3 regions of the Shewanella halifaxensis HAW-EB4 genome follow, and region 1 is predicted to be linked to each of the others. Evidence: riboswitches for the same ligand, from Rfam matches in the RefSeq annotation. Region 1 holds a riboswitch; each other region holds the start of a gene.
What was found. A riboswitch is a leader RNA that binds a small molecule or an ion and turns the genes downstream of it on or off. The one in region 1 is predicted to bind lysine.
Positions count from the first base shown of each region.

Region 1 (11,061 bases):
AGTACTTAACGCTAGTTCTTAAAATTAGTTTAGAATGACGTAAATGACCAAGAAGCCATTTACGTCAACTTACGAAGTTACAGCGCGATTACGTTAGCTGCTTGAAGGCCTTTTTGACCTTGCTCTACTTCGAAAGATACTTTCTGGCCTTCAGCCAAAGTCTTGAAGCCGTCTGAAGTGATAGCACGGAAGTGAACGAATACGTCAGCGCCGCCGTTGTCTTGAGTAATGAAACCAAAACCTTTCTCTTCGTTAAACCATTTTACGATACCAGTTGTATTAGACATGATGTGTCCCTTATATTTAAATTCATAAAAATTGTCGCATTATGCGATGCACTGAAAAGTTGAATTATTTAATGTGACGATGAAGATAAGGGAAAACTAAGGATAACAACAATAACGAAGGAATTCTGAGATTTTACTTTTTAACTTATGTTTCATTAATAACTCTAAGCAGAGCGAGGCAGATAGTACCCGATAACTGAGTATTGTCCAGATCTATTTTGAATTTTTTTACTGAGCGAGTAACTCCAACAGCTAGAAATGAGCTAGTTATTGTGTCGTTTGTAGGAGTGGCTTTGATTATGGCTTTGATTGTGATGTAGCTAAACTTTAGTGTTTTCAGTGATTTGCTGTTTTTCTTGGTCGCGTGCTTTTGAATTATTTAGAGCGGATGCTACTGTTCTGCATCTAGGATGATAAATTTACATAAAAATGATGTTCCCACTTTCATCCACGGTTCTTTATTGCAGACAATAGCCAGAAAAATTTGCAAGCGACATGAGTACCGCTTGCTTTGAATGCGATTAGATAAGCTCGCTTGAGATCGCGCTTAAGTGCAGCTCTAGTTCATCTTCAGTTTTGGGTAATGAATTTAATTCAAAAGTGAGTGGTTTGCTGCCGTTTAGCATAAACACCGAGCTGGCTCCGTGATCATAGTGAAACCATTTCCCATTGACGCATAGATCGGTATAACAATTTGGTAGTAGCTCCATAGGGTACCTCTATATTTTTGGTTTCATTATTAAAAGCATCGGCATCAAAAGACATAAAGCCGTGCTTGTGTGAGCTGGATGTGAATGTCTGAATGCTATTTGTGACCCACCTCACTATTATATGACCTGAAAAGGCGTAGAGGCTCATTGATCTAAATCAAACCTAAGAGGATTAGCTCTGTTGAGTTTTTGATTATGGCGATACAAATCACTTAATCGAGAGTTGATTCAGTACCTTGCCGGAAGAAAGTTCGGCTTCAACTTGCTATGGCGAGAGTTACTTTTGTTTGTGAGAGCCATTAGCCGTTAAATGACCTTGGCTCAAAAAAGCGTACAGATTTTTAGCGTGTGGCAATATGGAGGCTTGCTTTGTTGACTGAAACTAAGATTATGTTTCAGAAATTAATTCTCAATATTTACTGAGGCATGAAGGTGAAGCTGCCGTCTCATCCAACCTAGCCGTGCTAATCTTATGAACTAGGCGTATATCGTTTAATTTTCTGCATGGGCTATGCATCCATCTAAAAGCGGAACTAGGTGAGAGGGGGGATTTACCAAAGTAACTCGCGATTGAGGCAAGTAATTAAAATCTAGATAAGATAATTTCTATTAAACGATATCGGAATGCTTAAATACATTTTCGTTATCACGACATTTTAATTATCACATTTAAAATGTACATATGTGATCTTTATACTGATAGTGTTTTCTAAAATTTTTATAATTATCTAAAATCACAATTCATATAGATTGTTAGTTGAGTATTTAATTAACGTTACCAAGTTCACAATTTTCCTTGTAATAAAAAAATACTGTTAAGTCGCAATAACAATAACAATATGATTAGGATGATTATGATGAGTTTAAATAAACGCTATTTAGTATTGGCTGTTGCAGCTGCAATGGGTTTAAGTGCATGTGGTGATGATGGTAAAGATGGCAGCGATGGTGAGTATATCCCTCCCACTGTAGGTACATCTGTAGAAACTAAAATTGAGTTAATAGATCATACTATTGAAGATGGTCAAATTAGCTTCGAGTTTCAGGCTATTAACGAAGAGGGCGTCATAATTGATGGCTTGCAAAAGGCAGAAGCTAAGTTCGCCATACAAACTGAAAAAGGTATTGGATTAAGTCGTACAGGGGAAGGCACTCTTGGCGGTTATGGCACTTTTGATGCGACAAAAGATAGCAATCCAGAAGGCGCCTCATTAGCGATTAATGAAGCGGGTAATTATAGCTTTGTTATGCCGATGGAACATGTGAAGGCGGGTGACGTCGGGATTGTCTGGTTACGCGTCGGGGGAGCTAAAGTTGATGACACGGTGTCAATTGCACGCAGTATGGCATTAATCGTCGACAAACCTGATGCGTTGCATACCACAACCACTGGAACCTGCTATACCTGCCATGTGGACTACGCCACCTCTGATTTCCCTCACCCTAGCTATACGGCTATCGATTTAGAAGGTAAGGTCGACTTCGTTGCAGGTTGTATGGTCTGTCATGGCAATATCTCAAGAAATGAGGAAAATGGCGGCTATGCGAAAAACACTCTGCAAAAAATAGGTCACATTAATCATCAATCATTCGAACGTGATTTCCAAGTGACTAACTGCTATACCTGCCACGCTGAACCAGTAATGAATACTAGTATTGCAGGCAATGGTTGCGTCGATTGTCACGCATCGGGCGCCACTGTGAACGATAAGATTGCCGCTTTTGCCGATGATGTCGATGTACGCGCTATCCACGCGACTAAATCAGGGATTTTAGAGCGTCAACAGACCCGTGATTCACATACTACAACTCTATCGGCTCCATACTGGGACAAGGATGTGGCATGGACAGATAAGCCGAGTGGGGCAGTGTGTACCGATCTGAAGTTGTTTAAAATCGAAGGTGAGACACAGACTCAGCTTAATATTGCCAATTTATATGGCGAGACCTTAAGTTATGCTGGTGGCTATATTCATGGCTATGACAGTAAGCACAATACTATCGTGGGTAGAGCCAATGCCTATGGTGCTCATCAATATGTTGAGCGTGAAGATGGTACGCGTTCAGTCTGTTACCCTGATCTTGTAGAGGGTTTTGCAAACTCAAATCTAGCGGCGAGTTCCCGATTGACCTTTGCCTTGGGCGATGTTGAAAATGCGGGCTATACCGGCGTGACATTAACGTCATACTCTGATGTAGTTTCGACCGACATTTATGATCCTGCGGTCACAGTGCCAACATTTACGCCTGAAGGTAAGTATGAGCGTCGCCTTGCTGTCACCAATGATAGCTGTACTAGCTGTCATAACAGTGAGAGTAACTATCATAAGAATGGTAGCTATCAAGAAGGTGGCATAGATTGTGTTGCATGTCATAACAATGGCCAAGACCGCAAGTCAAAAATGTCAGCACCTGGATTTGGTCCAATGGTTCACAGCATGCATTGGGGTAAAGGCAACGCGGTAAATGATGCAGAAGGCGTTGCTAACTCAGCGGATAAGCTCAATGCTGAAAACTGCGTCGCATGTCACGCCGATGGCATCGATCTCTATGCGGTACCAAATCAGTATATTCGTTCTCAAGCTTATCACGCTGGCGATACCACCAAGATGTCTAGCCCGGTATTAGCTAACTGTTATGCTTGTCATGATAGCGAACAAGCCCTAAACCACATGATTCAAAACGGTGGTGAGCTAAGTGCCGAGAAAGGTGCTGGTGATGATGGCGAGTGGTACACACTGCCAACATCGGAGTCTTGTGCGACCTGTCACGCCACTGGTAAAACATTTGGCATCGAGAAATACCACGTGTTTGAGCGTTAGATTGACTCGTGTCAGGAAGCTGCTAAGTCAGGTAGGTGTTTGATTATCCCAACCTTTATGTTGGCATCCCTGCAGGCTGTCCAAAGGTGGGGCTTGAGTTTAACAGCTGTTATTGATAGATAAATTTGACGCACATCCAAGGCCCTTCGGGGCCTTTTTACTTTTAGCCCTAAACCACAAACTTCGGTCGGGGGATTCTTTATACTAATTGGTATTTTCATTGGCAATGTTTGAATAAATTTTCTTGCAACTCACAAATCTATGGGTATTATCTAGCCTTAATCCTTTGAGTAGAGGCGCGCTGCCTAAAAGTATCCAGATAGAGGGTGACACCTAAGACATCTGGGGAAAGGAGACAGCGCCGAAGTTATTGTTGCGTCATCAACAATCGCTGGGTCTGCATTTAACAGATGCAGGACTGCCATAGTTATGTTGTCTATGGAGCGCTATTAGAGGGGTAAGAAGTATTATTTCGATTGAAATCTGTTTCTCTATCCTTTTGGTAGATCTCCACCTAAATAATAGGTGTTACGAGATCATGAGTTTAGTTCAATATTCCGATTCCCTGCTGTCGGTGGTACCGCCACTGTTAGCCGTTATCCTCGCCATTACGACTCGTCGTGTACTGTTATCCTTAGGGATCGGTATTCTTGCTGGTGCCATACTGCTAAGTAACTACAATCCGCTGAGTGCATTGCAGTACCTGTTCAATATCGTCTCAGGTATCTTTTGGAGTGATGGCGCTATCAATAGCGGTAACGTCAATATGCTGTTGTTTATGTTGCTGCTCGGTGGTTTGATCAGCCTGATGACAGCTACGGGGGCGACGAAGGCTTTTGCTGAGTGGGGAGTACGCCGTTGTAAAGACCGCCGCAGTGCCAATATGTTAACTGGCTTAATGGTCTTTGCCTTCTTCATCGATGACTTTTTCCACAGTTTGTCTGTGGGCCCCATCTGCCGTCCAGTAACAGATAGGTTCCAGATCTCACGGGCAAAGCTGGCTTATCTGCTGGACTCAACCGCCGCCCCTGTGTGCGTCATCATGCCAATTTCCTCTTGGGGGGCGTTTATCATTGCCATCCTCGGCGGTATTTTGGTGACCAATGGTATTACCGATATCAGCCCGATTGCCATGTTTGTGCAGATGATCCCGATGAACCTTTACGCGGTGTTTACCCTGTTAATGGTATTAGTGGTTATCGCCTTTCAGCTCGATATTGGTCCTATGCGTCAACATGAGCGCTGGGCACAAGAAGGCAAGCTGTGGGATGAGTCTAAGGGACGTCCTAAAGGGCTTGAGATCACCACCGAGGGACAAGGCAAAGGCGGTATGATTGATATGGTCTTGCCTATCGCAACCTTAACGCTGTCGAGCATCTTCTTCATGGTATGGAGCGGCGCCGAAGCCCTTTCGGCTAAGGGGCAGGCATTTAGCTTGATCGGTTCTCTTGAGCATACCGATGTGGGGTCGTCCTTGGTGTACGCTGCACTATGTAGTCTTGCCGTCTCTATTGTGTTAGCACTGCGATTAAAGTTGCCTGCCAAAACATGGTTATCTGCAGCGCCACAAGGTGTGCAGGCGATGATGCCAGCGATTATTATCCTGCTGTTTGCTTGGACGATTGGCACAGTAGTGAGCGATATGCAGACTGGACAATACCTCGCTGCATTGACTAAGAGCAGTATTCCGGTTCAGCTTTTACCTGCTTTAGTGTTTGTTCTTGCATGCGGAATGTCATTTGCGACCGGCACTAGCTGGGGCACGTTCGGCATCATGTTGCCACTGGCAGGTGATATCGCTATCGCCAGTGATGCAAGCCTATTGTTGCCTATGCTTGCAGCGGTATTAGCTGGATCTGTATTTGGCGACCATAGCTCACCTATCTCGAGTACTAGTATCCTATCGGCGACGGGCGCGAGCTGTCACCATATGGATCATGTTATGACCCAGCTGCCCTATGCCATCACGGTTGCCTTTGGTGCCTTCCTAGGTTATCTCGCAATGGGTATTACTGGCTCAACCCTTGCCGGTATCGCGGTGAGTGCACTTTGGTTCCTTGCGAACTGTGCATTCCATCTTCGCCGTCATAAAAGACAGCAAATGGCATTAGCTAGCGCATAGTCGTACCATGGCGATATTTCAAAGGCTTAACTTGATAAGTTAATCCGATAAGTTAACTCAAGAAGAGGCCCCTATGGGCCTTTTCTATTGTCAGGCTAAACCATCTATTTCACAAGGTAGATGGTTTACTTTCGGCGCTTTCCCAGTTTGCATGGCTTGAGTTTTTTAGCTGAGGCTGAAAAAATAGAGCGATTAGCTAAAAGCTAAAAGCTAAAAGCTAGAACCTAGAACCTATGACCCAAGCACCTCTATGAAACAAGAGATCACCATCTCGCTTCCCTCACTCATTCACCGAATCGGCCGTGAAGCGGTAAAGCAAGCGCAAGCTGTTGCTCAGCAATTTACCTGTGAGCTTAAGCGTGTGCGTCGTTCGAGAAATTGGGGCTTAACGGGTGATGCAATGCAGATCCAAGCTTTTAGTCAGCAGTTAAAAGCGGTGCAATTAAACACTGGAGGTAGTGAGTTTACCTACCTTATCCGAAAAATTGATACAGCGCTGCTAGCGCATGGGGATAAGTTGGAGCCGTTAGCGGCAAAGTTAATCCGTTTGATCAAGCAAGAACCCAATATCACCCTCACAGAACTGATGCATCTCACCGACTGTACACAGGCTGAAGCGAGAACGGCTCGTTTCGAAGCTGATACTTGGTAGTTATTCATCTCGAGTTAGTTAGAGTTACTCCCTATTTAGTCTTAAAAATTGATCGCTAAAGCAATTTATAACCTTACTTATCTTTATTAAAAATAACGGCTTGTACTTGCATGGGCTAGGGCTTAGTCTACTGCGCATCATGGGGCCTCTTATACCTGTTTTACTTTCCGTTTCTCGCCCCAGACATGAGTCAAAATGAGGTTTACATGCTTAGCAGTCGTATTTTCGATGGATTAGAGCTAGATGATGTTTTACGTGAACATCTTGATGGGTTAGATAGTTATGATGAGCCCTATTTTATCTGTATTAAGCTGAGCACTACGGCCGATAACGCGATAAAAATGTTGATCCCTGAGCTTGATCACCTTGATGACGATATCTTTGCCTTTAGGCTTAAACCGCAACTGTTACTGCTGAGCCTTGAGTGCGAAGTCGACGAGATTAAGTCGTTATCACAGATGTTGCTGAAAGCTTTTGAGGCTAATAACGTCACGGCGCAGATCGCTATTTTTCATCATAACTGTCTAGGCGCGCCGATTGAGACCTTGAAGTGGTCGACCCAGCTACTAGAAACCTTAATTGAGAAGTCGCCAAATGACTCTATCGTTGAGTTCAACGACTTTTGTGATCGCGGTAATTGGCCTGGGCTGAGCGCCTATATTGAAGGTCGTGAGCAAGGCTGCGGCGCTGATTTCGGCTATGACTATGACGAGAATGACTATGATGAAGACGACGAAGATGATGACGAAGACGAAGATGATGAAAACGATGATCGTTTTGATCAAGATGGCTTCGACGAGAATGGCCTCGATGCCAGCGGTTTTACCGCGCTTATTCAGGCTATTTTAGATAAAGATGCCGCAGCGGTAACCAATATGATAGCTAATGGCGCTGATATTAATAAAGGCGATTGGTACAAGAATACACCGCTTAATCATGCGGTCCAAAAAAGCACTCTTGAGATTGTTAGCTTGCTACTTGAGGCAGGCGCTAACCCTAATCAAGCGGGGAGTTACGGAACTAAAGCGCTCTATATTGCCAGCATCAACGGCATGTTGCCGAAAATGCAGTTGCTGTTAACTAAGGGCGCAGACGTAAACGACAAAGACGATGAAGGTGAGAGCGCACTAATGGCTGCAGCCGGAAATAGCACTGCGGAGGTGGTTGCGTTATTACTGCAAGCGGGCGCTGATAGTAATGCGCATAGTGACGATGGCAATACCGCATTAATTAAGGCTGTTATTGGTAACTATAATGAACGTACTGCGATTGTTGAGTTGCTCTTGGCTAATAACGCGGCAGAGACGATTCATCAAATCAATATCCATGACTCGACGGCGATGGATCTGGCTTTGGATCGTGAACATCAAGACATTATCGAACTGCTGAAACAAGCGATGTAAAACGCTTTTTGATTGGTATTACTGAGAGACAAGCCTTAACCCATACTGTTCGCAGGGCGTTGAGGCGATCTCTTTGATCTTGTTTTTTGCTTCTGTTTTTCCATTCTTGTTTTTCACTATTTTATTCGTTATTGCTTGCGTCTTGGAGTGTGACCGCTCCAGTTTTTGTAGGCGCGGAAAAATACCCGCACATCACTAAACCCTAGTTCTAACGCGATTTCGCTTAAAGAAAGTTCGCTGCAGCTAAGCCAGTAATCCGCCATCTCAAGACGCACATTATCTACTAGACCTTGATAGCTCATTCCCTGCTTGAGTAATTTTCGCTGCAAGCTTCTGCCGCTAAGATGCAGTTGGCTGGCTATCTGTTCCCGGTTTATTTTGGTTTGAGGGAGTCGCAGGCGAATAATTCGGGCGGCGGCAAGCTTTAGCTGATCGGCATCGCCAATGTCTTCTAATTGCAGTTTAGCGTTATTCATCAATTGCTTAAGTCGCCGCTTATCACCGCTTGGAAGCGGCTGCAGCAAAAGATCTTTGTCGATAAGGATGGCGTTCTCACTCTGCTCAAAGCGCACCGGGCAGTTAAATAGCGCCTGATACTGTTTTAGCTCTTTTGTGGCGGGTTGTGGCCGCGAAAGTTTGATCTCAATGGGTGAGGTGTAATTGTCTTGCATAAGAAAGCGGGCGAAGTTGACCCAAGACGCTAGCACGTTATCAATCAGATGGGGGATCACCATAGGGTTGCTGTATTGGCAGTGCCATACCATTTTTAATCCTTGAGGATGCTCTCTTAACTCGGTGATCCCCATGTCGCCAACCAGCTTTTCTAGCGGCATGGCTTGTTTGATGGCTTGGGCAAAATTGTCTGAGTTAAGCCCTATCTGTCCCAGTAGGTAGAAGCGGTCCGGCTGGATAAAGCGAGCGCTATAGAGGCCAAACAGCGGATGGTTCGCTTGCTCAATAAGATGGTGTAATAACTGCTGAAACTGCTCACCACTAAGGCGGGTATCTTTGCTTTGCAGGCAAGAGGGCTCGATATTGGCCAGCTCAAGAGCTGCTGCAACTTCAACCTTACAGTGCCGCGCTGCCTGCAGAAATTGCAGCACAGGCGGTAAGGAGGTTGTTCCTAAAGAGAGCGTCCCAGAAGATAAGCCTCCGTGTTCAGCTTGTATTGCCATCTTGTTTCGCTCCTACATTTTCATCGTTTAACCAATTTATGAATATTGTCCATATTTGTCACTGATAATATGTTGCAACATTGTAATATAAATCTATCTGTATGCAAATCGGTCAAATATTATGGGTAGAGCAGCGCTGGATAATCGAAAATGGAATGGCTGGGGCGACAAAGATAGGAGCTTGGCGCTGTCTGATGATGGTGCCACTTTTATCACTGAAACGCTTGGTGAGGCGCAGCCGCTACCTATAGCGACACTCGAAGAGGTCTTGGCCAAGGTGCCTGCCTCCCGTTTAGATGAGAGCGAGCTGTATACCACCGACGCTGAAGTGCGGCTGCGTCATGCCCGCGGTCAGAGTCTACCGGACTGGTTGGCGATGAAGAGCGGCGAGTTTAACCTGTTTCCCGATGCCGTCGCCTTTCCCCGTAGTAGTGAGGAGATCCGCGCCTTGATGGACGCGGCAAAATACAATGACTGGCAGTTGATCCCCTATGGCGGTGGTACCTCTGTGGTGGGGCATATCACCCCTTGTGAGACAGACAAGCCGGTACTGACTATCTCCATGAACAAGATGAACCGACTGCTCGCGCTCGACAGAGTCTCGCAACTTGCCACCTTTGGTGCCGGCGTTAAGGGGCCATTTTTGGAGTCTCAGCTGCAGGCTCAAGGTTACACATTAGGCCACTTTCCGCAGTCTTTCGAGCTATCGACATTAGGCGGCTGGGTGGTAACCCGCTCAAGCGGTCAGCAATCGTTACATTATGGCCGTATTGAAAACCTGTTTGCCGGCGGTGAGATTGAGACCTTCGAGGGCAAGGTGGATATTCCGACCTTGCCTGCGTCATCTGCGGGGCCGGATTGGCGTCACCTGGTGTTGGGCTCAGAGGGCCATTTAGGCATTTTAACCGAAGCCAAAGTTCGGGTGAGCCGCGTGCCCGAGCAGGAGTTCTTTGGGGTGGCCTTTATGCCGAGTTGGCAACAGGGGATTGCCTGTGCTCGAGAGGTTATTCAGCAGGGGCTGTCTCTTTCAATGCTTAGGCTAAGCAATAGTATCGAGACCAAGACGCAGCTTTTTCTGTCGGCTAATCAGCCCCAGCGTCACTGGCTTGCCAAGTTACTGTCTCTAAAAGGCGTGGGTGATGACAAATGCATGCTGATCTATGGCATTACAGGTGACAAGAGCGATAACAACCAGAGCTACAAGCGCTTGAAGCGCATTATCAACCAGTTCAAAGGGGTTAACACTGGCCAGAGTCTCGGTAAAAAATGGGCGCATAAGCGCTTCGCCTTCCCCTATTTACGAGAAACATTGTGGCAGATGGGCTATGCCATCGACACGCTAGAGACGGCGACCAACTGGTCCAATATTGAGCCGCTGACCGATAAGATTGAGCAGAGCCTAAAAGGGGGACTCGAGGAATTGGGCACTCGGGTGCATGTATTTTCTCACCTGTCGCATCTCTATAGCGACGGTGCCAGCATCTATACCACTTACCTGTTTCCTGTGGCGAAAACCTATGAGCAGACCTATCAGCAATGGCAAAAACTCAAATCGACCACCTCTAAGCTGATTGTTGAGAGTCACGGCACCATCAGTCATCAACATGGCGTGGGCGGCGATCATGCCGCTTATCTTGCAACAGAAAAAGGCGGGCGAGTGGTTGAGTCACTGCAGGATTATTTTAACGGCTTCGATCCTAAGGGGCAGTTAAATCCCGGCAAGCTGTTTAAGGCTATTAATAACCAAGATAAGGCGCAGCCATGAATACCTTGAGTCAGGCAGCGAAAGCAGCAACTGATGCTATTACTCAGGTGGAGGAGGCTGAGTATGATCTTATCATCATTGGGGGGGGGATCACTGGGGCTGGTATTTTCCATCTTGCTGCCAAT
Region 1 is NC_010334.1:4,066,861-4,077,921, reverse strand. Features, by position in the region: gene cspE (transcription antiterminator/RNA stability regulator CspE) at 78-287, opposite strand; gene SHAL_RS17290 (hypothetical protein) at 809-997, opposite strand; gene SHAL_RS17285 (multiheme c-type cytochrome) at 1,852-3,819, shown strand; lysine riboswitch at 4,103-4,276, shown strand; gene SHAL_RS17280 (Na+/H+ antiporter NhaC family protein) at 4,358-5,941, shown strand; gene SHAL_RS17275 (ribosome recycling factor family protein) at 6,192-6,593, shown strand; gene SHAL_RS17270 (ankyrin repeat domain-containing protein) at 6,800-7,996, shown strand; gene SHAL_RS17265 (AraC family transcriptional regulator) at 8,125-9,171, opposite strand; gene SHAL_RS17260 (FAD-binding oxidoreductase) at 9,293-10,936, shown strand; gene SHAL_RS17255 (glycerol-3-phosphate dehydrogenase/oxidase) at 10,933-11,061, shown strand, end outside.

Region 2 (11,061 bases), 490 kb from region 1:
ATACTCTTAAGGCCGGTGCGCCACTGCAAGATGTCGCCAGCTTTGAAGCTGCCGCCCTTAAAAAGCACGGCGTCGACTTGGTAGCGGTACCACCACGTTATAAATCAACTTACTTTGCCCACGCTTTCCCTGGTGGCTATTCGGCAAGTTATTACGCTTACATGTGGAGTGAGATTTTAGCAGCCGATGCGTTTGCTTACGTACAAACACAAGGTGGGCTTGATCGTGAGATTGGCATGAAGTTTAGAAAAACAATCCGTGAAGTAGGTAACACCGTCGCGCCTATGGATGCCTACAAAGCCTTTAGAGGCCAAGAGCCAACTACTGACGCCCTACTTAAGCGTCGTGGTTTAGACTAGGCTCTTAACGCGATAGGCTCCGTATTACTGTCATTGAACAGTGAGATGAGTACAAAGCGCTAAGCCATGGCCTGAATTGCATGACCTGAAAACAAAAAATCCGCTCTTAATAGAGCGGATTTTTTTATCGAATGATTTTCTATGTCAAATGGATTACTCCATCAAATTCCAATCATCATTGCCGATATTATGGCCTAAACTGTTTACGCTATTGCTTACACTGGCTGTCTGGCGAACACGCCTTAATACGCAGTGCTATAATGCTGATCACAAACAACACGCTACAGGCAACCAAACCAGCCATCACAGACTCAGTAAAGCCAAGTACGATGTAACCGACTAAGCTAATACCCGCAACGATTAACGCATAAGGTAGCTGTGTCATCACGTGGTCAATATGGTGACAGTTGGCACCCGTCGACGACAAGATTGTAGTATCGGAGATTGGCGAGCAGTGATCGCCAAATACCGCACCAGCCAATACCGCTGCCAACATAGGTAACATCATTCCCGTGTGGCTACCCATCGCCATATCGGCAGCAATCGGCAACATGATACCAAAGGTACCCCAGCTCGTGCCGGTTGAAAATGCCGTTAGACCCGCTAGCACAAATAGTACCGCTGGAAGCATAGCAAATGGAATATTGCCTGTAGCTAGGCTCGCCATATATTTACCCGTTTCAAGCTGACCAATTACACCCGCAATCGTCCATGCAAACAGCAAGATATAGATGGCAGGTAGCATAGACTTCGCACCTTCAAACAGGCCTTTAGCGATCATTGGCTTAGCCACGCCTTGGTAAATGACTAAAGCAAGTGTTACCGCTAAACCTATTAACGCACCGAAGAACAGCGATGAACCGACATCGGTATTTTCGAATGCACCAATCAAGCTAAATTCTAAGCCTTTAGCGGTTAGAACATCGCTGCCGCTGCTAACCATAAAGTAAAAAGTCGCAAACACTAATACCGCGATAGGTAGGAATAAGCCCATGATCTTGCCAGTATCGGCTTCAGGTAGGCCTGAATTCGCTCCAGGTGGTAAACCTTTAGATTCGTCATAAAGATGTCCTTTCTGCGCATTTAACTCTTGTTGACGCATAGGGCCAACATCTAATCCCATCAAGGCAACACAAAGTAGCAGCAAGAGTGCAAAAATCGCATAGAAGTTCATTGGGATCATCTGCACGAATATGCTCAGATGCCCTGTATCGGCAAAACCGTGCGCCGTTAAAATGCCACCAATCAAGGCGATGATATAGGCACCCCAGCTTGAAACTGGTGAGATCACGCAGATAGGCGCAGCAGTCGAGTCCAGCAAGTAAGCTAACTTACAACGAGAGATGTAGTAACGGTCGGTCAGTGGTCTTGCAACACTACCAACAACTAAACTGTTGAAGTAGTCATCAATAAACACCACACAACCTAGGAACATCGTCAGCAGTTTAGCATCACGTTTATTGCGGATATGAGAACGAGCCCAATCGGCAAAGGCTCTAGCTGAGCCACTCACGGTGATCAGCGCAGTGATCATGCCGAGCAATACTAGAAAACCTAGAATATAAAGATTCCAGCTATTAAAAGCACCATCATCCCATACGAGACTTAATACCTTATCACTTAAGTATTGACCCGTTTGCAGTGCAGAGAAATCGGTAAGCAGTAGCGCTCCCAATAAAATCCCTAGCCCCAAAGAGAGTAAGACACGACGCGTTAACATCGCCAGTACGATTGCAACTACCGGAGGCAGCAGCGATAGAGCCGAATCGGCATAGCTTATAATTGTCATTTTTTTATTTCTTCGCTAAATACGAATGGAGGCCGACTGAACTGGTGGGATATAGCAATAGATATCTGATTACACCTGTCCTATCAGTAGCGCTCCATAGCCATATTAATGGTTCGTCATTAATATAAAAATTCTTATCTTCCAGATAAGAAATACTATGGCAGTGCTGTCCCTATTTGGTCACAGCCCCAGCAACTAGCCCCGATATGCTATGTCACTTCGGCATTAAATCCTTTCTCGATAGCTCAGCGGCATCACCCTACTTATCGATACTCATATTTAATGCACCTCTACTTCTCAGGACGCAATTTAAGCCTAGCTCAAAAAGCGTGACAGACATAAAAACATAAGCGGCTTTAGGGATGCTACCCTAAAGCCGCTTATCGTGACACAGATCACCAATAATACCAAATGCAACTTATAGCCATTAACAACTCAACTATCAGTGCATAACATTTCCACACTGTGTAAGCGTTGTTCTGGCTTTAAGGGTTACATTAAAGCTTGGCTAATAATTCTGGTACCGCTTCAAATAGATCGGCTTCAAGACCGTAATCTGCTATCTGGAAAATCGGCGCTTCAGGATCTTTGTTGATGGCCACAATCACCTTTGAGTCTTTCATACCAGCAAGGTGCTGAATCGCGCCCGAAATACCGACGGCAATATATAAGTCAGGCGCAACTATTTTACCCGTTTGACCCACTTGTAAATCATTTGCTACAAAGCCTGCATCAACCGCTGCACGAGATGCACCAACCGCACCATCAAGCTTGTCAGCAAGTTGCTCTAACATAGCGAAGTTCTCGCAATTGCCTAAAGCACGACCGCCAGCGACTACAACTGATGCACTACCCAGCTCAGGACGCTCTGATTCAGTCAGGCTTTGAGCAACAAACTCAACCTGTGAGCTAAACGCTTGCGAAAGCGTCACTAGTGCTGCACTACCGTCTGCTGCTACTGCATCAAACGCACTAGAACGCACTGTCATCACTTTTTTATCATCTAAGCTCTGCACTGTCGCTAAACCGTTACCCGCGTATATAGGGCGAACGAATGTGTCACTGCTGACGACCTCAATCACTTCTGAAAGCTGAGACACATCTAAAAGTGCTGCTACGCGAGGTAAGACGTCTTTACCAAAGCTTGAAGCTGCGGCAAGAATATGTTGGTAATCGGATGCAATTTCCAGCATCAACTCAGATACACTATCAGCCAGATGATTCGCGTATGCTGGCGCGTCTGCCACTAAGACATTACGTACACCACTGAGTTTTTGAGCTTCGCTTGCCACTGAACCACAGTTATGACCGATAACTAATAGGTCTATATCCCCACCGATGGCTTCGGCACATGCAACGACCTTAGCGGTATCCAGTTTTAGACTGGCGTTATCGTGTTCTGCTAATACTAAAATTGCCATTAGATCACCTTCGCTTCATTCTTTAACTTTTCAACCAACTCTTCTACAGACGCTACCATCACACCACCACTGCGCTGGGCTGGTGGTGTCACTTTAATAATTGTCTGATGAGATTTAAGTGTGACGTCAAAATCCGCAGGGGTAAACGTCTCAAGCGGCTTGCGCTTAGCTTTCATAATGTTGGGCAGCTTGGCATAACGCGGCTCGTTTAAACGAAGGTCCGCAGTCACGACTGCTGGCAACGACAAATTAACGGTTTGTAGGCCGCCGTCAATTTCACGAGTCACTACAAGTTTATCGCCATCGAACTTAACTTCAGAGGCAAATGTTGCCTGAGGCATCTTAGCGATAGCGGCGAGCATTTGGCCGGTTTGATTGTTATCACCATCAATTGACTGCTTACCAAGAATAACTAACTGAGCTTGCTCTTTTTGCTGTACAGCATGAATAAGCTTAGCAATTGATAGCGGAACAAGGTCTTCATCGGTTTCGATATGGATTGCGCGATCGGCTCCTAATGCAAGTGCAGTTCTTAGCTGCTCCTGCGAGGCTTTAGGTCCAACGCTTAATACGACTATTTCAGAGGCGCTTCCTGCTTCCTTTAAACGAACGGCTTCTTCAACGGCAATCTCACAAAAAGGGTTAATCGCCATTTTTAGGTTTGCGGTATCAACGCCTGTATTGTCAGCATTAACCCTGACTTTTACGTTGGCATCGACGACACGTTTAACTGGCACCAATACTTTCATAGGGCTTCCTTCTTACGTCTCTTATAATGATCGAAATTAAGTAACCTAGCAGCAATATAATGCCCAACTACGATTACCGAAATTAAAGCCACTTTACGTGCTGTTAACGTTAACGTCAACCGAGTTTCAAACACCTGTTCACCCAGCTTGACACTACATCACATTTGCTTGAATTAAACAGGCATAAAACATTTATTAACCGCTTATATTACTTCCATTACTCATATTAACTTTAATTAACGATATAAATAATTCAAAAATAATATTTGATCCTCAGCCAAATAGTTTCTATCATTATCCCAACAGCGTTATTCCCCACCTTATTCTTAATTGGATCTAAATATTATGAGCGATTTTCTAGAAATATTGACGCATGGTCGTCGTTTTAAAGCCGCAGTGAAAGAATTATCACTTAATGATTTAAAAGAACTGTCAGTAAAGTTAGAAAAAATTATTGAAGAGAAAGCCTCTCAAGAAGCAGAAGAGCAAGAGGCAATGGCTGAGCGTAATGCTAAAATCGAAGAGATCCGTAAGCAAATGGAAGCAATCGGTTTATCTGTAGATGATATTGGTGGCGCAGCAGTTAAAGCCGCTCCTAAGAAGCGCGCTCCTCGTCCAGCTAAATATCAAATTGAAGTTGACGGCGAAATGGTACAGTGGACTGGCCAAGGCCGTATGCCTACTGTATTTAAAAACCAGCTTGAAAGCGGCCGTACTATGGAAGACTTCTTGATCTAATTTCAAGTCTACCAACTAAAAGCCCTGCTATACATGCAGGGTTTTTTCGTTTTTAAGTTATAATTTCACACTGAAAGTTACAATTACTGCTTAGTCATTATTGATAAGTTAGGATATGCTCATCATTTCCCTGTTTATCTAACAATAATAAGTAGAATAATGCGTAAACATATAATCAAAGCCCCTATCGCTTTACTTAGCTTGTTATGCAGCCAAGCAGCGCTTGCCAATGAGCAACTCACCGATAACACCCCAAGACTCACAGCATTAACTCATGCCAACCTAATGCTAGCTCCTGGCAAAATGTTAACTAACGCTACCCTATTGATTAAAAACAATAAAATTAAAGAGATCATTAAAGATAATGATATCCCCAAGGGAGCATTAGAAATTGATCTGTCGGGGCACACTATATATTCAGGCTTTATCGATCCCTTTACAGAATATGCCATCGACTTCAAAAGAGAAGCCCAAGATCAATCTGGTCCAGTATATGAAATAAAGCGCATCGGTGGTAATGCCAGCAATGGCGCAATACACTCACAAATGCAGTGGTTTAATTATGTCTACCCGGATAAAAAAGAGGCAAAGAAATGGGTTAACAATGGCTTCACGAGTGTTCAATCTAGTTATTTAGATGGGATATTTAGAGGCCAAGGCGTCACAATATCATTAGCGGATAAGAAGGCTAACGATGTTATTTATAATGCACAAACGAGTCAGTTTATCGCCTTTAACAAAGGCTCATCCGTTCAAGATTACCCACAATCATTAATGGGTAGTATCGCGTTAATAAGACAAACCTTCTCTGATGCTAAATGGTATAACGAGAATAGAAATAAGCGCTCTGCTGATGGAAAGGGCTTAGAGTTTAATATTGCCTTAGAACGTTTAGAGGATCTCAAAAAACAACACTTCATCTTTGATACTAAAAACCTCAATAACCAACTACGTGCCGCTCAATTATTAAACGAGCACGAATTTAGCGGAAGCTTAATTGGTAACGGTCATGAATATTCAAGGCTTGCTGAATTAAAGTCCTACCCCTTTAGTCTCGTTCTACCGCTTAATTATCCCGCAGCACCAGAAATAACTGATGGTGACAGTGAGCGAGAGATAAGTCTTGCCTCTTTGCGACACTGGGAGCGTGCTCCAAGTAATTTAGCCATGGTGGCAAATGCTAAAATTCCATTTGCATTAACTCAGTATGGAATAGAGTCCGATAAATTTTGGCCAAGATTGAAATTAGCGCTTGCAAGAGGTTTATCTGAAGAATCCGCCCTCGCGGCATTAACCACTGATGCGGCAGAAATATCGGGGATAGATCATTTAGCGGGTAAGCTAGAGCCTGGCTTTATGGCCGACTTAGTGATCACCGATGGTAATATATTTGATGATGGTAAAATCGTCAGCATCTGGTTACAGGGTGAAGAGCAACAAGTTATCAATCGTAACCGAGCCTTACTCGATAGTCCCTATCAACTACAGATAGGAGAATTGACCTTTGATCTTAATATCAGCCAATCTCCATCCCTGAGCGGCACGCTCTCTAGTGGTGAAAATGATATTGAGCTTGCCAACCTAGATTATCAGTTGGGACGCCTCACCTTTAGTGCCGACTTGTCTGATGCCGGCGTTAATGGGATCAGCCGCTTCACTCTATGGTTAGACAATCAGGGGGTAAGAGGCAGGTTACTCGATGGCAATAATCAAACCATACCGTTTGGCGGAATAAAGCTTGAGCCGATAGCCACTACTGATAACAGTGAAAATGGCGATATTAACGAGGTAGAGCTTGTCTCTAGGCAGACCACCCCCAATGTGGCGTATGGCTTAAATGAACAGCCAAAGCTTGCTAAAGTGCATATTAAAAATGCCACTATCTGGACATCTGATAAGAGCGGCGTGTTAGTTAATAGTGATTTGATTATTGCTCGTGGCAAAATTGAACAGATAGGTCAAAACCTTAAAACACCTTCTAACTACACCACTATTGATGCCACAGGCAAATACCTTACTGCCGGTATTATCGATGAACATTCCCATATCGCCCTCAATGGCGGCACTAATGAAGGGACCGATGCGATTACCTCTGAGGTGCGTATTGGCGATGTGATCAACCCCGATGATATTGCTATTTACCGTGGCCTTGCTGGCGGTGTGACTACCGCTCAAATTCTTCACGGCAGCGCTAACCCAATTGGTGGCCAAGCACAAATTATACAACTTAAGTGGGGCGATAATGCCGAGGCGCTTAAGTTTAACGGTGCGCCAGCGAGTATCAAATTCGCCTTAGGTGAAAACGTTAAGCAGAGTAACTGGGGCGATGATTACACCCGCCGCTTTCCACAGAGTCGCATTGGCGTAAAGTCGCTGTTTAGCGAAGCCTTCAATGAAGCCCTTACCTACCGAAAAGCTCAAGCCGATTACAAAAAGATGCGTTCAAGCGAGCGCAGACGCACAGTCGCGCCGCAGTATAACTACCGCTTAGAGGCAGTTGCCGAGGTGCTGGAGCAAACTCGCAATATCCACATTCACTCTTATGTGCAATCTGAAATCTTAATGTTCCTGCGCCTTGCCGAGGCTTACAACTTTAAGGTCAGCACCTTCACTCACATTCTTGAGGGCTATAAGGTCGCCGATGAGATGGCCAAACATGGCGCACATGCCTCTACTTTCTCCGATTGGTGGGCCTACAAGTTTGAGGTCTATGACGCCATTCCGCAAAATACCTGCTTAATGCAAGACAAAGGTGTGCTTACCAGTATCAACTCTGATGACTATGAGATGCAGCGTCGCCTTAACCAGGAGGCGGCAAAGTCTATGATGTATTGCGGTATGTCTGCTGAAGATGCGTGGAAGATGATCACCATCAACCCCGCGATTCAACTCGGTATTGAAGAACAGGTCGGCTCACTGGTCGAAGGTAAGCAAGCCGATATTGTACTGTGGGATAACGCCCCGCTTTCAGTTTATGCCAAGGTCGACTCGACTTGGATTAGCGGCCGCCGCTACTTTAGCCGTGAGCAAGACAAAATAGCCCAGCTTGACGTTGCCAATGAGCGCGCCGCCCTGATCCAAAAGGTACTGTTAAGCGATGATGCCCATAAACAAGGTGAAACACCGATGGAGTTAACCGAGCCTGAATGGCATTGTGATACCCATTTCAATGCATGGCAGCAATCGGCTAAAGGAGCACTGTAATCATGTTTAATCACACTTTAAAACAAGCTATCGTGCTAATTGCTCTGCCTTTAAGCCTAATGGCAAATGCCCATGACATGCTACCGGCAAAGGCACAAAGCCAGGCAATATTGTTTACTAACGCAACGGTGCACACCGTCACGAATGGGGTAATGCAAGACAGCGACGTACTGATTGCCGATGGTAGAGTGATCGCCGTGGCGCAAGACTTAGATGCAGCTAAAACTGAAGTAATAGAGCCTGCAACAAACAGTCTGTCACATACCTCATCAAATGCCCCATCAAACACGCCATTAAACTCCTCAATGAGCCAGGACTATACGCAGCTGCTTGTTGGCGCTCAAATCATCGATGCCAAGGGTAAACACCTGTATCCAGGATTAATTGCGCTGGACACCACCATGGGGTTGATTGAAGTCGAGATGATGCGCCCCAGTAATGATGCCTATGAAGTGGGTTATATCAATCCACAGTTAGAAGCTATTAGCGCATTTAACCCAGACTCCGAGATCATTCCAACGGTGCGCGTTAACGGTATTACTCACGCACAAGTGGTGCCACAAGGTGATGGTCTGGCAGGCCAGTCTGCTTTGGTCGCCATGGATAGTTGGACCGTTGAAGACGCCTTAGTTAAGTCTAATAAGCAGTTTCATCTATACTGGCCCCACATTCGCTGGTTATCGAAAGAAGCTGATAAGCGTAAAGAGCAGTTAGCGGATCTAAAGCGCAGAGTCGATACCGTCTACAGCGCATTTTCAGATGGCCAACGCTATCAACTCGCCTCTAAAGCAGGCAAAGTCAACAAGATAGATCTTCGTTGGCAGGCGCTTGCTCCCTTATATGAAGGTAACTCCCAACTGTTTATCCATGCGCAGTCACAAAAGCAGATTGAAGAAGCGATTGCGCTAAGTAAGCTTTACAGCTTTAGCATCGTCATTGTGGGTGGCTACGATGCGTGGCGCGTCGCCGATGCTTTAGCAGAAGTGAATGCCAAAGTGATTTATAACCAAACATTGACGCTGCCCAAACGCAACGATGAGCCGATTGACTTAGCCTTTAAAATTCCAGCACTGTTAAAGCAGGCACAAGTGCCGTTTGCACTAGCGTTTTCATCAGACTGGAACAGCCGTAACCTGCCTTTTGCAGCCGGGCAAACCGTTGCTTATGGCCTAACAAAGGAAGAAGCACTTAAAAGCATCACCCTAGATGCCGCTAGAGTGTTGGATATCGATGATATGGGCGCCATAGCCCCAGGGTTTAAAGCCAATATTATCCTAGCAAGCGGCGATATCTTAGATCCTATGCAGGCAGGTATTGAGTCAATCTATATCGATGGCCGTAAAATTGATCTTAATAATCGTCATCAACAGCTTTATCAAAAGTATCTAAAGCGCTAGAATTTCAAACTTATAGCGCGACTTAAGCCTAAACCGTGAAAAAGTGTTCTTTATGAGCACTTTTTTATTGATGGCTGTGTCCCGTCTAGAGTTGTCGTAACGGCATTTAAACCTCAATAATAAAACAGGCCCGCCACCATGAAATACCTATTACCATCAGCTTTTATCCTTATACTTAGCGGCTGTGCGGGTGAGTACACCTTTAACAGTAATTTAGACAGCGATGCCATTAACGACTATTTTAAGGCGTCGGATGTCACTATTTATGAGGGAGCAGTGCAACCTGTAGGGCCGTTTGAAATTAAAGGGCTAGTAGAAGGTGAAACCTGCCAAGTATCAGAAAATGATGCGCCGGCCTCTATCAGTGAAGCGCGTACGCTTGCCCGCCGAGCCGCTGCCGACAAACAAGCCAATGGTCTGCTGATCAAAAACTGTTTGTTAATTGAAGAAACCAGCCAGAACTGTGTTAGCCGCGCGCTTTGTGTTGGCCAAGCGATTGTTACAACCAACAACCAACAGTAATTATTTACTATTTTATAAGTAGCCTTAATGTCTTTTAGTAACCAAATTCAAGCCGTCGCCTATTGCCGCACTCCCTATAAACAGAAGTTTGGTATTCCCAGACAGCCAGGTTTAGTGAGTGCCGCCCGCGGCTTTGTTGAGTTAGTCCCGCCTTTTAATCAAATTGATGCCGTTAGAGGCTTAGAGCAATACTCACATCTATGGCTGCTATTTTGCTTCCATGAAAATCTTGCTGCAGGCTGGAAGACAACAGTACGCCCGCCAAGACTCGGTGGTAACGAAAAGCTCGGCGTATTCGCCACGCGTTCAACCTTCAGACCAAACGGTATCGGTCAGTCGGTCGTTAAGCTGCATGCAGTACATACCCGCAACGGAAAAGTCAGCCTCGAGATTTCAGGCATGGACTTGCTCGATGGCACACCGATTATTGATATAAAACCCTATATTCCATTTTCTGATTCAATCGAAAATGCCCAAGGCGGCATTGCCCAAGAAGCCCCTGTTTTAGCTAATGTGAGCTTTAGTGGGCAGGCACAAAAACAACTTGAGCAATATCAGCAAAACCCAGCTTATCCACGCCTTGCTGAACTGATTGAAGGTGTACTGGCTCAAGACCCTCGCCCTGCTTATAAAAAAGCTAAAGCCGACCCTAAGTTGTATCAAGTCGCGTTATACGACTTAGATATCTTATGGGTGATCACCGATACTGGTATCGAAGTGACAGAGCTTAGAGCCTCGCAAGTGGGCAAGACTGTGCAAGCAGATAAGCAACCCGCTCCTCTGTCACCAAATCAAAGCTAGATAAGCCAAATGAACCCGCCACCAGCACAAGATAAACCAGATTATCAAACTCAGCATAAAAAGCGTCTGTCTTATATGCCA
Region 2 is NC_010334.1:3,576,479-3,587,539, forward strand. Features, by position in the region: gene SHAL_RS15215 (M3 family metallopeptidase) at 1-359, shown strand, start outside; gene SHAL_RS15220 (Na+/H+ antiporter NhaC family protein) at 568-2,148, opposite strand; lysine riboswitch at 2,228-2,449, opposite strand; gene SHAL_RS15225 (electron transfer flavoprotein subunit alpha/FixB family protein) at 2,646-3,569, opposite strand; gene SHAL_RS15230 (electron transfer flavoprotein subunit beta/FixA family protein) at 3,569-4,318, opposite strand; gene SHAL_RS15235 (H-NS histone family protein) at 4,664-5,056, shown strand; gene SHAL_RS15240 (amidohydrolase family protein) at 5,216-8,260, shown strand; gene SHAL_RS15245 (amidohydrolase family protein) at 8,263-9,657, shown strand; gene rcsF (Rcs stress response system protein RcsF) at 9,796-10,179, shown strand; gene tsaA (tRNA (N6-threonylcarbamoyladenosine(37)-N6)-methyltransferase TrmO) at 10,207-10,980, shown strand; gene SHAL_RS15260 (acyltransferase) at 10,990-11,061, shown strand, end outside.
Region 2: another riboswitch for lysine. It lies ahead of SHAL_RS15220 (Na+/H+ antiporter NhaC family protein); the one in region 1 lies ahead of SHAL_RS17280 (Na+/H+ antiporter NhaC family protein).

Region 3 (11,061 bases), 2.1 Mb from region 1:
TGAGCTGGTGCAACTTTATCGCTGACCACACCACGATGACTCAAGTAGGCTAAGATCCCCTGAGCATCGTTAAGGGCATCATCCATATCGATACGCTCTTGGCTAGCTAACTCCAAAGTAAATGCAGATACAGGAACGCCTAGAGTGCGTCCCTGTGATTGCGCATAGTCAGCCAGCTGCCACCAAGGGCAAAACACCGCTTCATCCATGGCGCCACCAAAATCATTAGGGATCACAAGAGTAAAGGGAATAGAGAAATACGATGCTGAATCCACATCGTATTCGGGACAATACATATGCTTACAAGACTTAGGGCCAGTATGCAGATCGATAACGATATCGGCTGCATGGGCCATCGACTGCAGCGTCACCGCAAGGCGTTTGCCTGTGGTCACGCCCCACTCACTATTTAAGTGAGCCTGACATGACTCAATCAATAACAAACGGTATGCCTTGATCAACGCCTTGTCTTCTAGATGAGCATTCTCTTGATACCAACTGGCGACATCGAGTTTGTGATCTAGATATTCTCTGTTCCAGTTAACCCCAGTGATAGGATCGAAACGCCCAAGGGTGAACTCACCACTTTTTTGATTAATCCCTAACGGGTTAGCCAAGGGAAGTAACGTCACTTCCCCCTTAACATCCATCGTCTCCAGCTGCTTCATCAACTGAAAAATCACCGCGTTACCTTGCACCTCGGCGCCATGCACATTGGCCTGAATAAATACGCTCGGCGCACTAAGGTCCTGTGCAGGAAGTCGGTAAACAGGAACATTAAGCTCCTGCCCCGTAGCCAACTCACCTACCTTTAGGCTCGATTGGGTAAATTTCATCAATGACTCGGTTACCTTTCATCTCTATCTGTTAGCAGTTATCTGTTATCTGTTATCTAGGCTTCAAACAGGTTTTCATGCAGGGCGCGAATAACATTGGCCGCCTCTGATTCATCCACCAGAATACACAAATTATGTGGGCTCGCGCCTTGACAGATCATGCGTACATTATAGGTCTCCAGTACTTCAAACACTCTTCGGCACACGCCAGCGGTCGAGGCGATGTTGTTACCTATCACCGCCACTAAGGCTAAGCCATCTTCGACGCGCACCCGACAGTGTTGTGATAACTCTTGCAGCAGTGCCTCACTCAATAATCCTTGGCCGCTAGAATCTGACCCGGTTTTATCTAATGTCAGTGCCACGTTAACCTCGGAGGTGGTGATCAAATCGACACTGATCTTATGCCGTGCAAGCGTGGCAAACGTCTCGGCGAGAAAGCCTTGCGCATGTAGCATCTGCAAGCTGTGTAGATTGAGTAGAGTTTGATCTCGGCGCACCGCGACGGCACGATAAACAGGCTCGCTTTCAACCTTATGGCGGATCCAGGTGCCACCCTGCTCAGGTGCCCAGCTTGAGCCAACGAAGACCTGAATCTTTTGCCTCACCGCAGGTAAGATAGTTGCCGGGTGTAGAACCTTGGCACCAAACGTCGCCATCTCGGCGGCTTCGTTAAAGCTGATTTCGGCGATCGGACTCGCATTCGGGGCGAGACGAGGATCGGTGGTATATATACCCGCCACATCGGTCCAGATCTCAACGGCATAGGCTTGCAACGCCTCGGCTAACAATGCTGCAGAGTAATCACTACCACCACGGCCAAGGGTTGTGGTGTTACCTTCACTATCGGCACCAACAAAACCTTGAGTCACTATCACCTGATCGGCGAGCAAAGGCTTAAGATTAGTTTGCACTAGCTCAGCAATTTGCTCGATTTGTGGTTCGGCGCGGCCATGATGGCTATCGGTTCTAAGCACTTGACGCACATCAAAAGCCGATGCGCTAGCCCCCTTCTCTCGCAATACGGCGGCAAAGAATATTGAAGAGCACATCTCACCTTGAGATAAGAGCTCATCCATTACAGCCTTGCTGCGGATCAGCTTTAGTCGCTCCACTAGAGCCGAGATATGGCTGAGAGTGCGATCAATCTTTGCGGCCACATCACTGGGGTTACCGAGCTTATCGAGGATCTGATATTGAATTGAGGCGATCTTCTTGATCAGCGCCTTTGACTCATCACTACTGATTTCAGCCTGAGTGAGCGCGACTAACTGATTGGTCACGCCACTCGATGCACTCACCACCACAACCCGTGTTTGCGGGTTAGCAATAATAATATCGGCGCAGCGCTGCATCGCAGCGTAATCGGCAACCGAAGTGCCGCCGAACTTAGCAACCGTTAACTTAGAAACTGATATTGGAGATTCTGATGCTATAAACATAGTACAGCCTCCATGCAAAATAGAGATGACTGACACAGACAGAAATGGGTATTTTGAATAACTAACATGAAAAAGCTCCGAACTAACTTCGTCCGAAGAGCCTGGTGCTATTGATTGCACCCCAAAAGATGGGAAACAGCGATCGCAACCAGAAGCTCTCCACCATAAAAAACATTGGTGACAATCGACAGGATTCAGCCTGAACAACCAACATTCAAGCCCGACCAAATGGCTATGAATATCTCGGCGCTAATCTCCCTCATAAGCCATCATTGGGGTTTGGCCCCCTCCAACTTACTACCTAGTTAGCGCTCCTCTTCTGTAGTTATTTTGTATACCTGCATTATCTGCTTTGTATACAAAATAACAGAGTAAAAAATATCAAAAAATAACCAATTAAGTCAACGGAAATCTAAATAGATTTTATTTTAACCAATATCAGGAAATTCTAACAGCAGCTTGACCCGTGGCGAGAACGCACCTAAGTGAGCATCGAACTTAGCTACTAAACAGGGAATCAAATGTAAACAGTCCGCTTCAACATAATAGATGGCATTTTGGTTAAACTGACAACCCAATTTAACCGCTTGAGCCTTATCAATGACAACTGCCCAACTCTTCTCCATATGTTTTCTGTCATGGGAGGTACCTATCATAGCGCGATAAGGAAGACCTAATCTGTGTATTTCATGCTGAAGTTTCCGGTCAAGCAGACCATTTTGGCAAGCCGTTAGCACCTCTCCACAGGGGTTATATGCGGTGATAATAGCGAACGATAATTGCGAAGATAATATTTGAGTAAACAGAAATTCAGTTTCTTTATAAAAGCGCCACAGCGTTTCGATAGAGTCATTCATACTAACAATTTCTCAAATTGAGGTGGAATTATTATAGCAAACTCGTTAGCACCTCCTAACAGTGTGATCTGCATCACTATTTGCAATTCTATCAATTTCAATATAATCAACAGCATAGTTTTCAAAAAGTGATCTAAATCATATCGTCGAGGAATTTTGTTAACATTTCATTTGTTAACAAATGCCTAAAACGAGTACAATGGGCTTGTTGATTGGCTCACCTCGATACATGTAACGAACACATTTTGTTACACATATCTGAAACAGATAGAAGAGTAATCCACACAGCAGTATCAAATGTGGCCTATGTTTGATTTAACATTTAAACTTCATACAAAACGGTAGTTAAGGAACTTTTTCCTACTATTGTTAATCAAAGTTTATACAGTTCACGTTTTTCCATATGTGAGATACCCATACTTTGCTTATCATGCAGTGTGTTGCTGTTTCGAGCCAAATTTGAAAGCACCTACGTGTATCAGTGAGTTATCAGCATAACTAGATGGAGTATAAATATTATTATACTCATGGTTAGAATTGACAGAGATTAGGTAATTAATATGCAAAACCCGCACATTCTTATTGTTGAAGATGAAGCAGTAACAAGAAACACACTTAGAAGTATTTTTGAAGCAGAAGGATATGTGGTAACGGAAGCCAATGACGGCGCTGAAATGCATAAGGCTATGCAAGACAACAAAGTTAACTTGGTCGTTATGGATATTAACTTACCAGGCAAAAACGGTCTTTTACTAGCTCGTGAACTTCGTGAAATTAATAATATCGGTCTAATCTTCCTAACGGGCCGTGATAACGAAGTAGATAAGATTCTAGGTCTTGAAATTGGTGCTGATGATTATATCACTAAGCCATTCAACCCACGTGAATTGACTATTCGTGCTCGTAACCTATTAACTCGCGTTAATAGCACAGGTACAGATTCAGAAGAGAAAAGCGCAGTTGAGTTCTACCGTTTCAACGGTTGGAGCCTTGAAATCAACAGCCGCTCTCTAGTAAGCCCACAAGGTGAGTCATACAAGCTACCACGCAGTGAGTTCCGCGCGATGCTTCACTTTGTTGAAAACCCAGGCAAGATCCTAAGCCGTGCAGACCTTCTAATGAAGATGACTGGCCGCGAGCTCAAGCCACATGACCGTACTGTTGACGTAACAATCCGTCGTATCCGTAAGCACTTCGAAAGCTTGCCAGATACGCCAGAAATCATCGCAACAATCCACGGTGAAGGTTACCGTTTCTGCGGTAGCTTAGAAGATTAATTCTAAGCTACCCAAGCTGTACTGCTAGCGCTGCAGTGAATAAAAAGCCAGTCGATTGACTGGCTTTTTTTATGCTTAAATTTCGACACTATTGTTCTAACATGCATATTTAATATATGCTTAAATTAGAGTATAAACTTAAGTAAAACTGAAATTCACTTAGGATAAAACCTAATTATCAGCCATAAGAAATGATAAACCATTCAAATGTATACCTATAAAGCAATAGAGTCTCATATAATTCTACGCTCTACTTCCCTACGGCTAAGCATATAAATACAGATTTCGATTCAAGCCAGCCTTGTTGTTATTAATGATATTTAATTTCAAATTAACCTTAATAAAAAAGGCGTGGTCTATTAATTGCAGTCTATTAACCACAATTAACAGTACCAACGCCTGATTTATATCACACTAGCCATTGCGTTATTACTGCTTAAGTTCTCGATTTAAAAAATCTGCTAGTGAGCGATATAAATGTACTCGCACCTTTTCACCACGCATCGAGTGTTTCGAGCCTGGGTAATCGATCATCTGGAATAACTTGCCCTCATCCTGCAGCGCCTTATAGACTCGAGTGCTGTTCTCAAACAAGACATTGTCATCGGCCATGCCGTGGTACATCAACAGACCAGATTGATAACCACCAACATACGGCAACACGCTACTGGCCTCATAACCTTTGGCATTGGTTTTAGGGTGGCCCATATAACGCTCAGTATAATGGGTGTCATACAGAGACCAGTCTGATACTGGCGCACCAGAGATCGCCGCCTTAAAGTAGTCTGGCGCTTTAAATAGACTCATCAGTGCCATGTAGCCGCCATAGCTGTGGCCATAGATAGCGATATTATCAGAATCAACATACGGCAGGGTGCGCAGGTAATCCACACCGACCTTTTGATCGTTCACTTCAACCTCGCCAAGCTGCTTATAGATCACATACTCAAACTGGGTGCCACGATGGGCCGAACCGCGGTTATCGAGCTGATAAACGATATAGCCTTGCTGTAAAAGATGCTGAGTAAAGTAGTCTTGATGACTCCAGCTATTGACCACCAACTGTGCATGGGGGCCGCCATAGACGCGTACTACCACCGGATACTGCTTTGAAGCATCAAAGTTGGTCGGCTTGAATAGGCGGTATTGCAACATTTGGCCATCTTCGACTTTCAGCTCACCAAACTCCGGCACCTGCCACAGACCAAAGTAGTCATAAAGTGGATGGCCTTGTTTAACTTCGTTTTGCTCAACCCAAGCTAAGCGTTCACCACTTTTATCATGCAGGCTCACCTGTGGCGGCTGTGACAAACTGCTGAAGTAATCAAGGTACACAGGTTTATTGTCGGCAAATACCGTGGAGTGCATGCCGCTACGCTGACTGATGTCTTCAACCTTGCCACCAGCTAGTGCCACGCGGTAAAGCTGCTTCTCTATCACCTTGGTTTTACGACCAGTAAAGTAAATCTCCCCGGCTTTTTCATCGATATACTCGACCGCATCCACCGCCCAGTCACCTTGAGTTAACTGACTAATCACCTTGCCATCTAGGCCAATTAAATAAAGATGGTTAAAGCCATCTCGCTCTGACGCCCAGATAAATGCCTTTTGCTGCTTTAAAAAGTGCAGGTCGTCATTAAGGTTTACCCAAGCCTGACTGCGCTCTTTAACTAAGTCTCTATCATTTTTAATGTCATCAATCGCCACCACACGTAGATCTAGCGCTTGCTGATCGCGGCTCTGCCACTGATAAGACAGATGCTTACTGTCTGGTAGCCATTTTACTCGTGGTAGATAGATATCGGTCTCTTTGCCTAAATCGACCCAAACTACTTTTTTATCTTTAAGGGTCACAACCCCAAGTTCAACCTTGACGTTGTTTTCACCTGCGTAGGGATAACGCTGCTCGGTCAGCTTAATTCCGTCGGCGTAAATTTCGTTACGAGTCACCAGCTCAACACCCGCCTCATCGATGCGAGTGTAGGCAATCGCTGACTCATCGGGCGCCCACCAGTAACCCGTCATTCTGCCCATCTCTTCTTGAGCGACAAACTCAGCCATGGCATTTTTAATCGCGCCGCCACCATCAGTGGTTAAGGCTGTGATTTTCTGGGTTTTCAGATCCAATACATACAAGTTTTGCTCTCGCACAAACGACACAAAGTGGCCTTTAGGCGACAGTCTGGCGTCGGTAGCGAAGCCTTCACCCGTTGCAAGCAGCTTGACCTTGTTATCTGCAACTGAGTAGTAATACAGTTGACCTGCTGCAGGGATTAAAATCGCAGCGCTATCATCAGACCAAAAGTACTCCATGATCCCCTGACCATAAATACGCTGGCGCTCACGGCGCGCTTTCTCTTCGTCAGACAATTCACCCGCCTCCAGCTTATCGGCATCGATAAGCAGACTCTGCTTACCCGTTGCCACATCCATCTGCCACAAGTCGTAGAGATGCTGATCCTCTTTACGGCCCGCAAGGTAGGTGACGCGCTTACCATCGGGTGACAGTTTAAGTCCACGCGGGCTGCTTCCAGCCAAGGCTGGAGAGGCATACATGCGTTCAATGGTAAGAGGTTGCGTGCCGCCAGTAGGCGCAGGAGAGGTTTGGGCAATAGCCGCTGGCGCTAACACTATCGACAAAGACGCCAACAGTAAACTCATCCAATTTTTTTTCATTATTATTCCCTGGATAATACACCTCAAAGGTGCTTGGCTGAAAATTCGACTACATTGTGCCTTAATCATCACTAAAACAAAAATTGTGCAATTTTTTGCCAATCATTCCAGCCGAAAAGCCAATCTTTACAGCTGAAAAAACTGCCATACTCAGGTATCATCGCGTCAATAATAAAGAATACACTTTTGTCCTGACCTCAAACTCAATTTACTCACGTAAAATTGTATAGGAAACAAGATGCAAACTCTGGCTGAAAACCTGACATCACAAGCAATTTCTCCTACTCTTGAAAAGCTGATCCTGACCCTAGCTAACACCTCAAAAGAGATTAGCCATGCAGTACGCCACGGCGCACTCGCAGGCGTGCTAGGTGCAACAGAGCAGGAAAATGTTCAAGGCGAAACACAGAAGAAACTCGATATCATCACCAATGATATGCTCAAAGATGCCCTAAAGGCCGACGGTACAGTGCGTGGTATCGCCTCTGAAGAGGAAGACTATGTGGTTGAAGCCGATGCCAACGGTGAGTTCCTAGTCTGTTTTGATCCGCTAGATGGTTCTTCAAACATCGACATTAACTCACTTGTCGGCACCATCTTCTCGGTATTACCAGCGCCAGCAGGCGAGCTAACAGAAAAGAGTTTCCTACAAGCAGGTCACAACCAAGTTGCCGCAGGTTATGTACTATATGGCCCATCAACCATGCTTGCGCTAACTACAGGTCAAGGCGTACAGCTATTCACCCTAAACCCAGAGACTAACCAGTTCTTGCTAACCAATGCTGCTATGGCTGTCAGCAAAGACACCGGCGAATTTGCCATTAACATGTCAAACCAACGCTTCTGGGAAGCGCCAATGCAGACTTACATTAGCGATTTGCTACTAGGTAAAATTGGCCCACGTGAAAAGTCATTCAACATGCGCTGGATTGCAGCCATGGTTGGTGACGTGCACCGCGTACTTTGTCGCGGCGGTATCTTCACTTATCCGACAGATAACAAAAATCCAGAGAAGCCATACAAGCTACGTTTAATGTACGAAGCTAACCCAATGGCATTCTTAGTTGAGCAAGCAGGTGGTAAAGCGTCAACGGGTTATGAAACCATTATGGATATTGAGCCAACTGCAATTCACCAACGTGTTGCGGTGATCTTAGGCTCAGCCAATGAAGTTGATGCTTGTCTTGAATATCACGGTATTGATTACAGCGAAGAACCAGCTTTATAGGTTCTAGGAAAGGCTGAGACGGTAAGAGCCGAGAAAGCTAAGACGGTGTAGGCTAAGACGGTAAAAGCCGGAAAAGAAAAAATCTAAAAGAAAAGCACAATCCTATGTTAGTTAGGGTTGTGCTTTTTTTTGCGCCGAACTTTTTGGCGCAGGGAGCTTGTTGTTATCAGGCTACGCCTGACTTTTAAGTTAGACTGCGTCTAACAACTAAAGTCGTGAGCTTCCAGCTCACACTCGGGCAAGAGGGGATCAACAGCAATCCCCTCTTGCATCACCCCTGCCGCCCCGACGAAGTTACATGCATTAGATACGGGCCTCATACTTATGGATAAATAGCTAACGCTTCCGATGGGGCATCTGATGTGAATGGATTCACAAATGCCGTGATGGCATGGATGCCAAGGAGCGGCCTGTCCCGCGAAAGCTATGCCCACATCCGTGTGGGCATTACGGTTATTTCTTCAACGTACTTCGGCAACTTCGATGGGGAATAGGTGTTTTCTGTGAGCTAAATAGGGGAAGTTAAATTAGGTATTTGAATGCTTACTCTGATCCTACATATCTTAGAATGTTTACTGGTCCCACATATCTCTAATTATCCTGTCATTTTGCTTTTTAAGCATCAACGTTTCCGCGGAAACTTTCATATCATGCCAACAGGAAAATGAAGTATTGGCTGTAATAAATTCATCCCAAACTTCTAATTTAAGATCATCTTGTGTTTTTAGTTGTATGCCTGAACTCTCAACCATTGACTCTAAATCTGAAAAACTTGAGTTTTTTTGGATGAAGTCTGGAGAAAGAAGTTGGTTCAACAAGAATGTACTTTCGGCTCTTTTAGAAATTTGCTTTTCACATTTAACACATAGGAAGTACGATTGAAACTCACCTGCCAACTCTGCAATCTTCATGCGTGTTGTAAATGACTTATTACAACAAGAGCAATTTTGCGCTTTTAATGACGCTTGTTTATTTGTGCGGTTGTAGCACTTTTTACACAGAGCGAGCCGTTCTCCACCTTTTTCGAGAAAGTATCTATTCTGCTTTCTATGGCTAATAACTTCATCACACTCACAGCAAACCGAATGCTTTTTATCCATGTAGTATATGCATACCAAAAGAGTCACAATACCGCTAAATATCAAAGCTATAAGCTCATTATTTTCCAATTAGTTGCTCCGAATGTATAACGCCCGCGTCATTTGCCGCAGCGAAGCGGAGGTCAAATGCACGCGTTTGTTATATCACTCTAAATTACGAATCTTAATACTACTTTTCGCCACATAAGCTTGTTTAAACTTTACCTTATAGGGCAAATTTTCTTTGATGTATGACTTAGTCTTATCTGAAGTTCTGCACCCGAATATTATCGATTTAATCCATTCTGGCTGATATTTTACTAGTGCAAATTTTTCTCCCTGCTTCGAAATCAGGTGATCCATTGCATGGCTCATTTGAAATCGATACTCTGACTCATACTCCCATTCATCCAGCTTAATTAGAAGAGATTCCCAGATACGGATACCTACATCATCTTTAGACATCGATCCACAGTGAATTTTTATCAGGTCGAGAAGCTTAAAATCAGCTATATCACTTTGATAAGTTACCTTTTCAGCTTTGACCATGTTCGCGTCCCACTCTATACAAAAGCCAGCGTGTGAGCTTGCATAGTGTGACCACATCAAATTGCTTGTTTCACAATCTGTGACGCAGTAATACAGGTAACTGTCGAACAGTTTTTCAATGTCATCGTTAAATTTACGAATTTTTGCCTGCCAGTCTTCACCTAAATACAAGCGTCTGAATTCAGCTCGCTTTGAAGCAGGCAAGCTTCCTGCTATCTTTTTCAGCTGACTTCTATCAGGGGAAATGAAATTGATTTTTGAATCAAACAGATCATTGAAGTTCTTCCTCGTTGAGAATGTAACTTCGGAGTTAAAAAGATTGATCAGTGAATACTCTTGCTCAAAGTTTTCATCTTGATCAACAGGGCAATACTTATAGAAACTTGTATTGTTCAATTACTGTCTTCCTTGGATGATATAACAGCTTATTATCTAGCTGCTCGATAATGTTCCGTTTAAAATTCAACCTAGCTGCTACCACACCATACCAAATGGCTGTTTAATAATGAAAAAGTATGAAGCGTATAACTAAAATCTTTAATACCAAGCCCGAAAAATTGAGCGTCTTTATGTAGAGGTCTCTACATTCTTTTACCAATCATCATAAATTCAATAAGTTATCAAAATAGTGGAAGTTTATCGAGCATAGAACACCTGATTTTTTTTTGCGCACTTTACCAACTAGTTAGCAGACAGATAAACCTCTCTCTGTAATAAGCAAAAAGACAAACTCAGACACCACACTCACAGAAAACACCAAATCCCCATCGGAGTTGCCGAAGTACGTTGGAATAAATCGCGTGATGCCGACATGGATGTCGGCGTAGCTTTCGCGGGGCAGGATGCCCCATCGGAAGCGTTAGCGATTTATCCATAAGTACAAGGGAGACAACTTCGTCGGGGCGGCTGGGGAGATGCAAGAGGGGGAAGCTGTTGTCCCCCTCTTGCCCGAGTGTGAGCTGGAAGCTCACGACTTTAGTTGTTAGACGCAGTCTAACTGATTGACTTCAACAACGATAAACCACGCTATCGCTAGCGAGACTTAACATATGGTTGACCAATCGCCTTAGGCCCAACTGCGCGGCCGATAAAACCTGCTAGTAACAACACAGTTAAG
Region 3 is NC_010334.1:975,371-986,431, reverse strand. Features, by position in the region: gene SHAL_RS04040 (succinylglutamate desuccinylase/aspartoacylase family protein) at 1-836, opposite strand, end outside; gene lysC (lysine-sensitive aspartokinase 3) at 893-2,278, opposite strand; lysine riboswitch at 2,423-2,605, opposite strand; gene SHAL_RS04030 (DUF3293 domain-containing protein) at 2,707-3,135, opposite strand; gene arcA (two-component system response regulator ArcA) at 3,696-4,412, shown strand; gene SHAL_RS04020 (S9 family peptidase) at 4,842-7,088, opposite strand; gene SHAL_RS04015 (class 1 fructose-bisphosphatase) at 7,327-8,316, shown strand; gene SHAL_RS04010 (hypothetical protein) at 8,889-9,485, opposite strand; gene SHAL_RS04005 (DUF2971 domain-containing protein) at 9,561-10,340, opposite strand; gene SHAL_RS04000 (ABC transporter permease) at 10,977-11,061, opposite strand, start outside.
Region 3: another riboswitch for lysine. It lies ahead of lysC (lysine-sensitive aspartokinase 3); the one in region 1 lies ahead of SHAL_RS17280 (Na+/H+ antiporter NhaC family protein).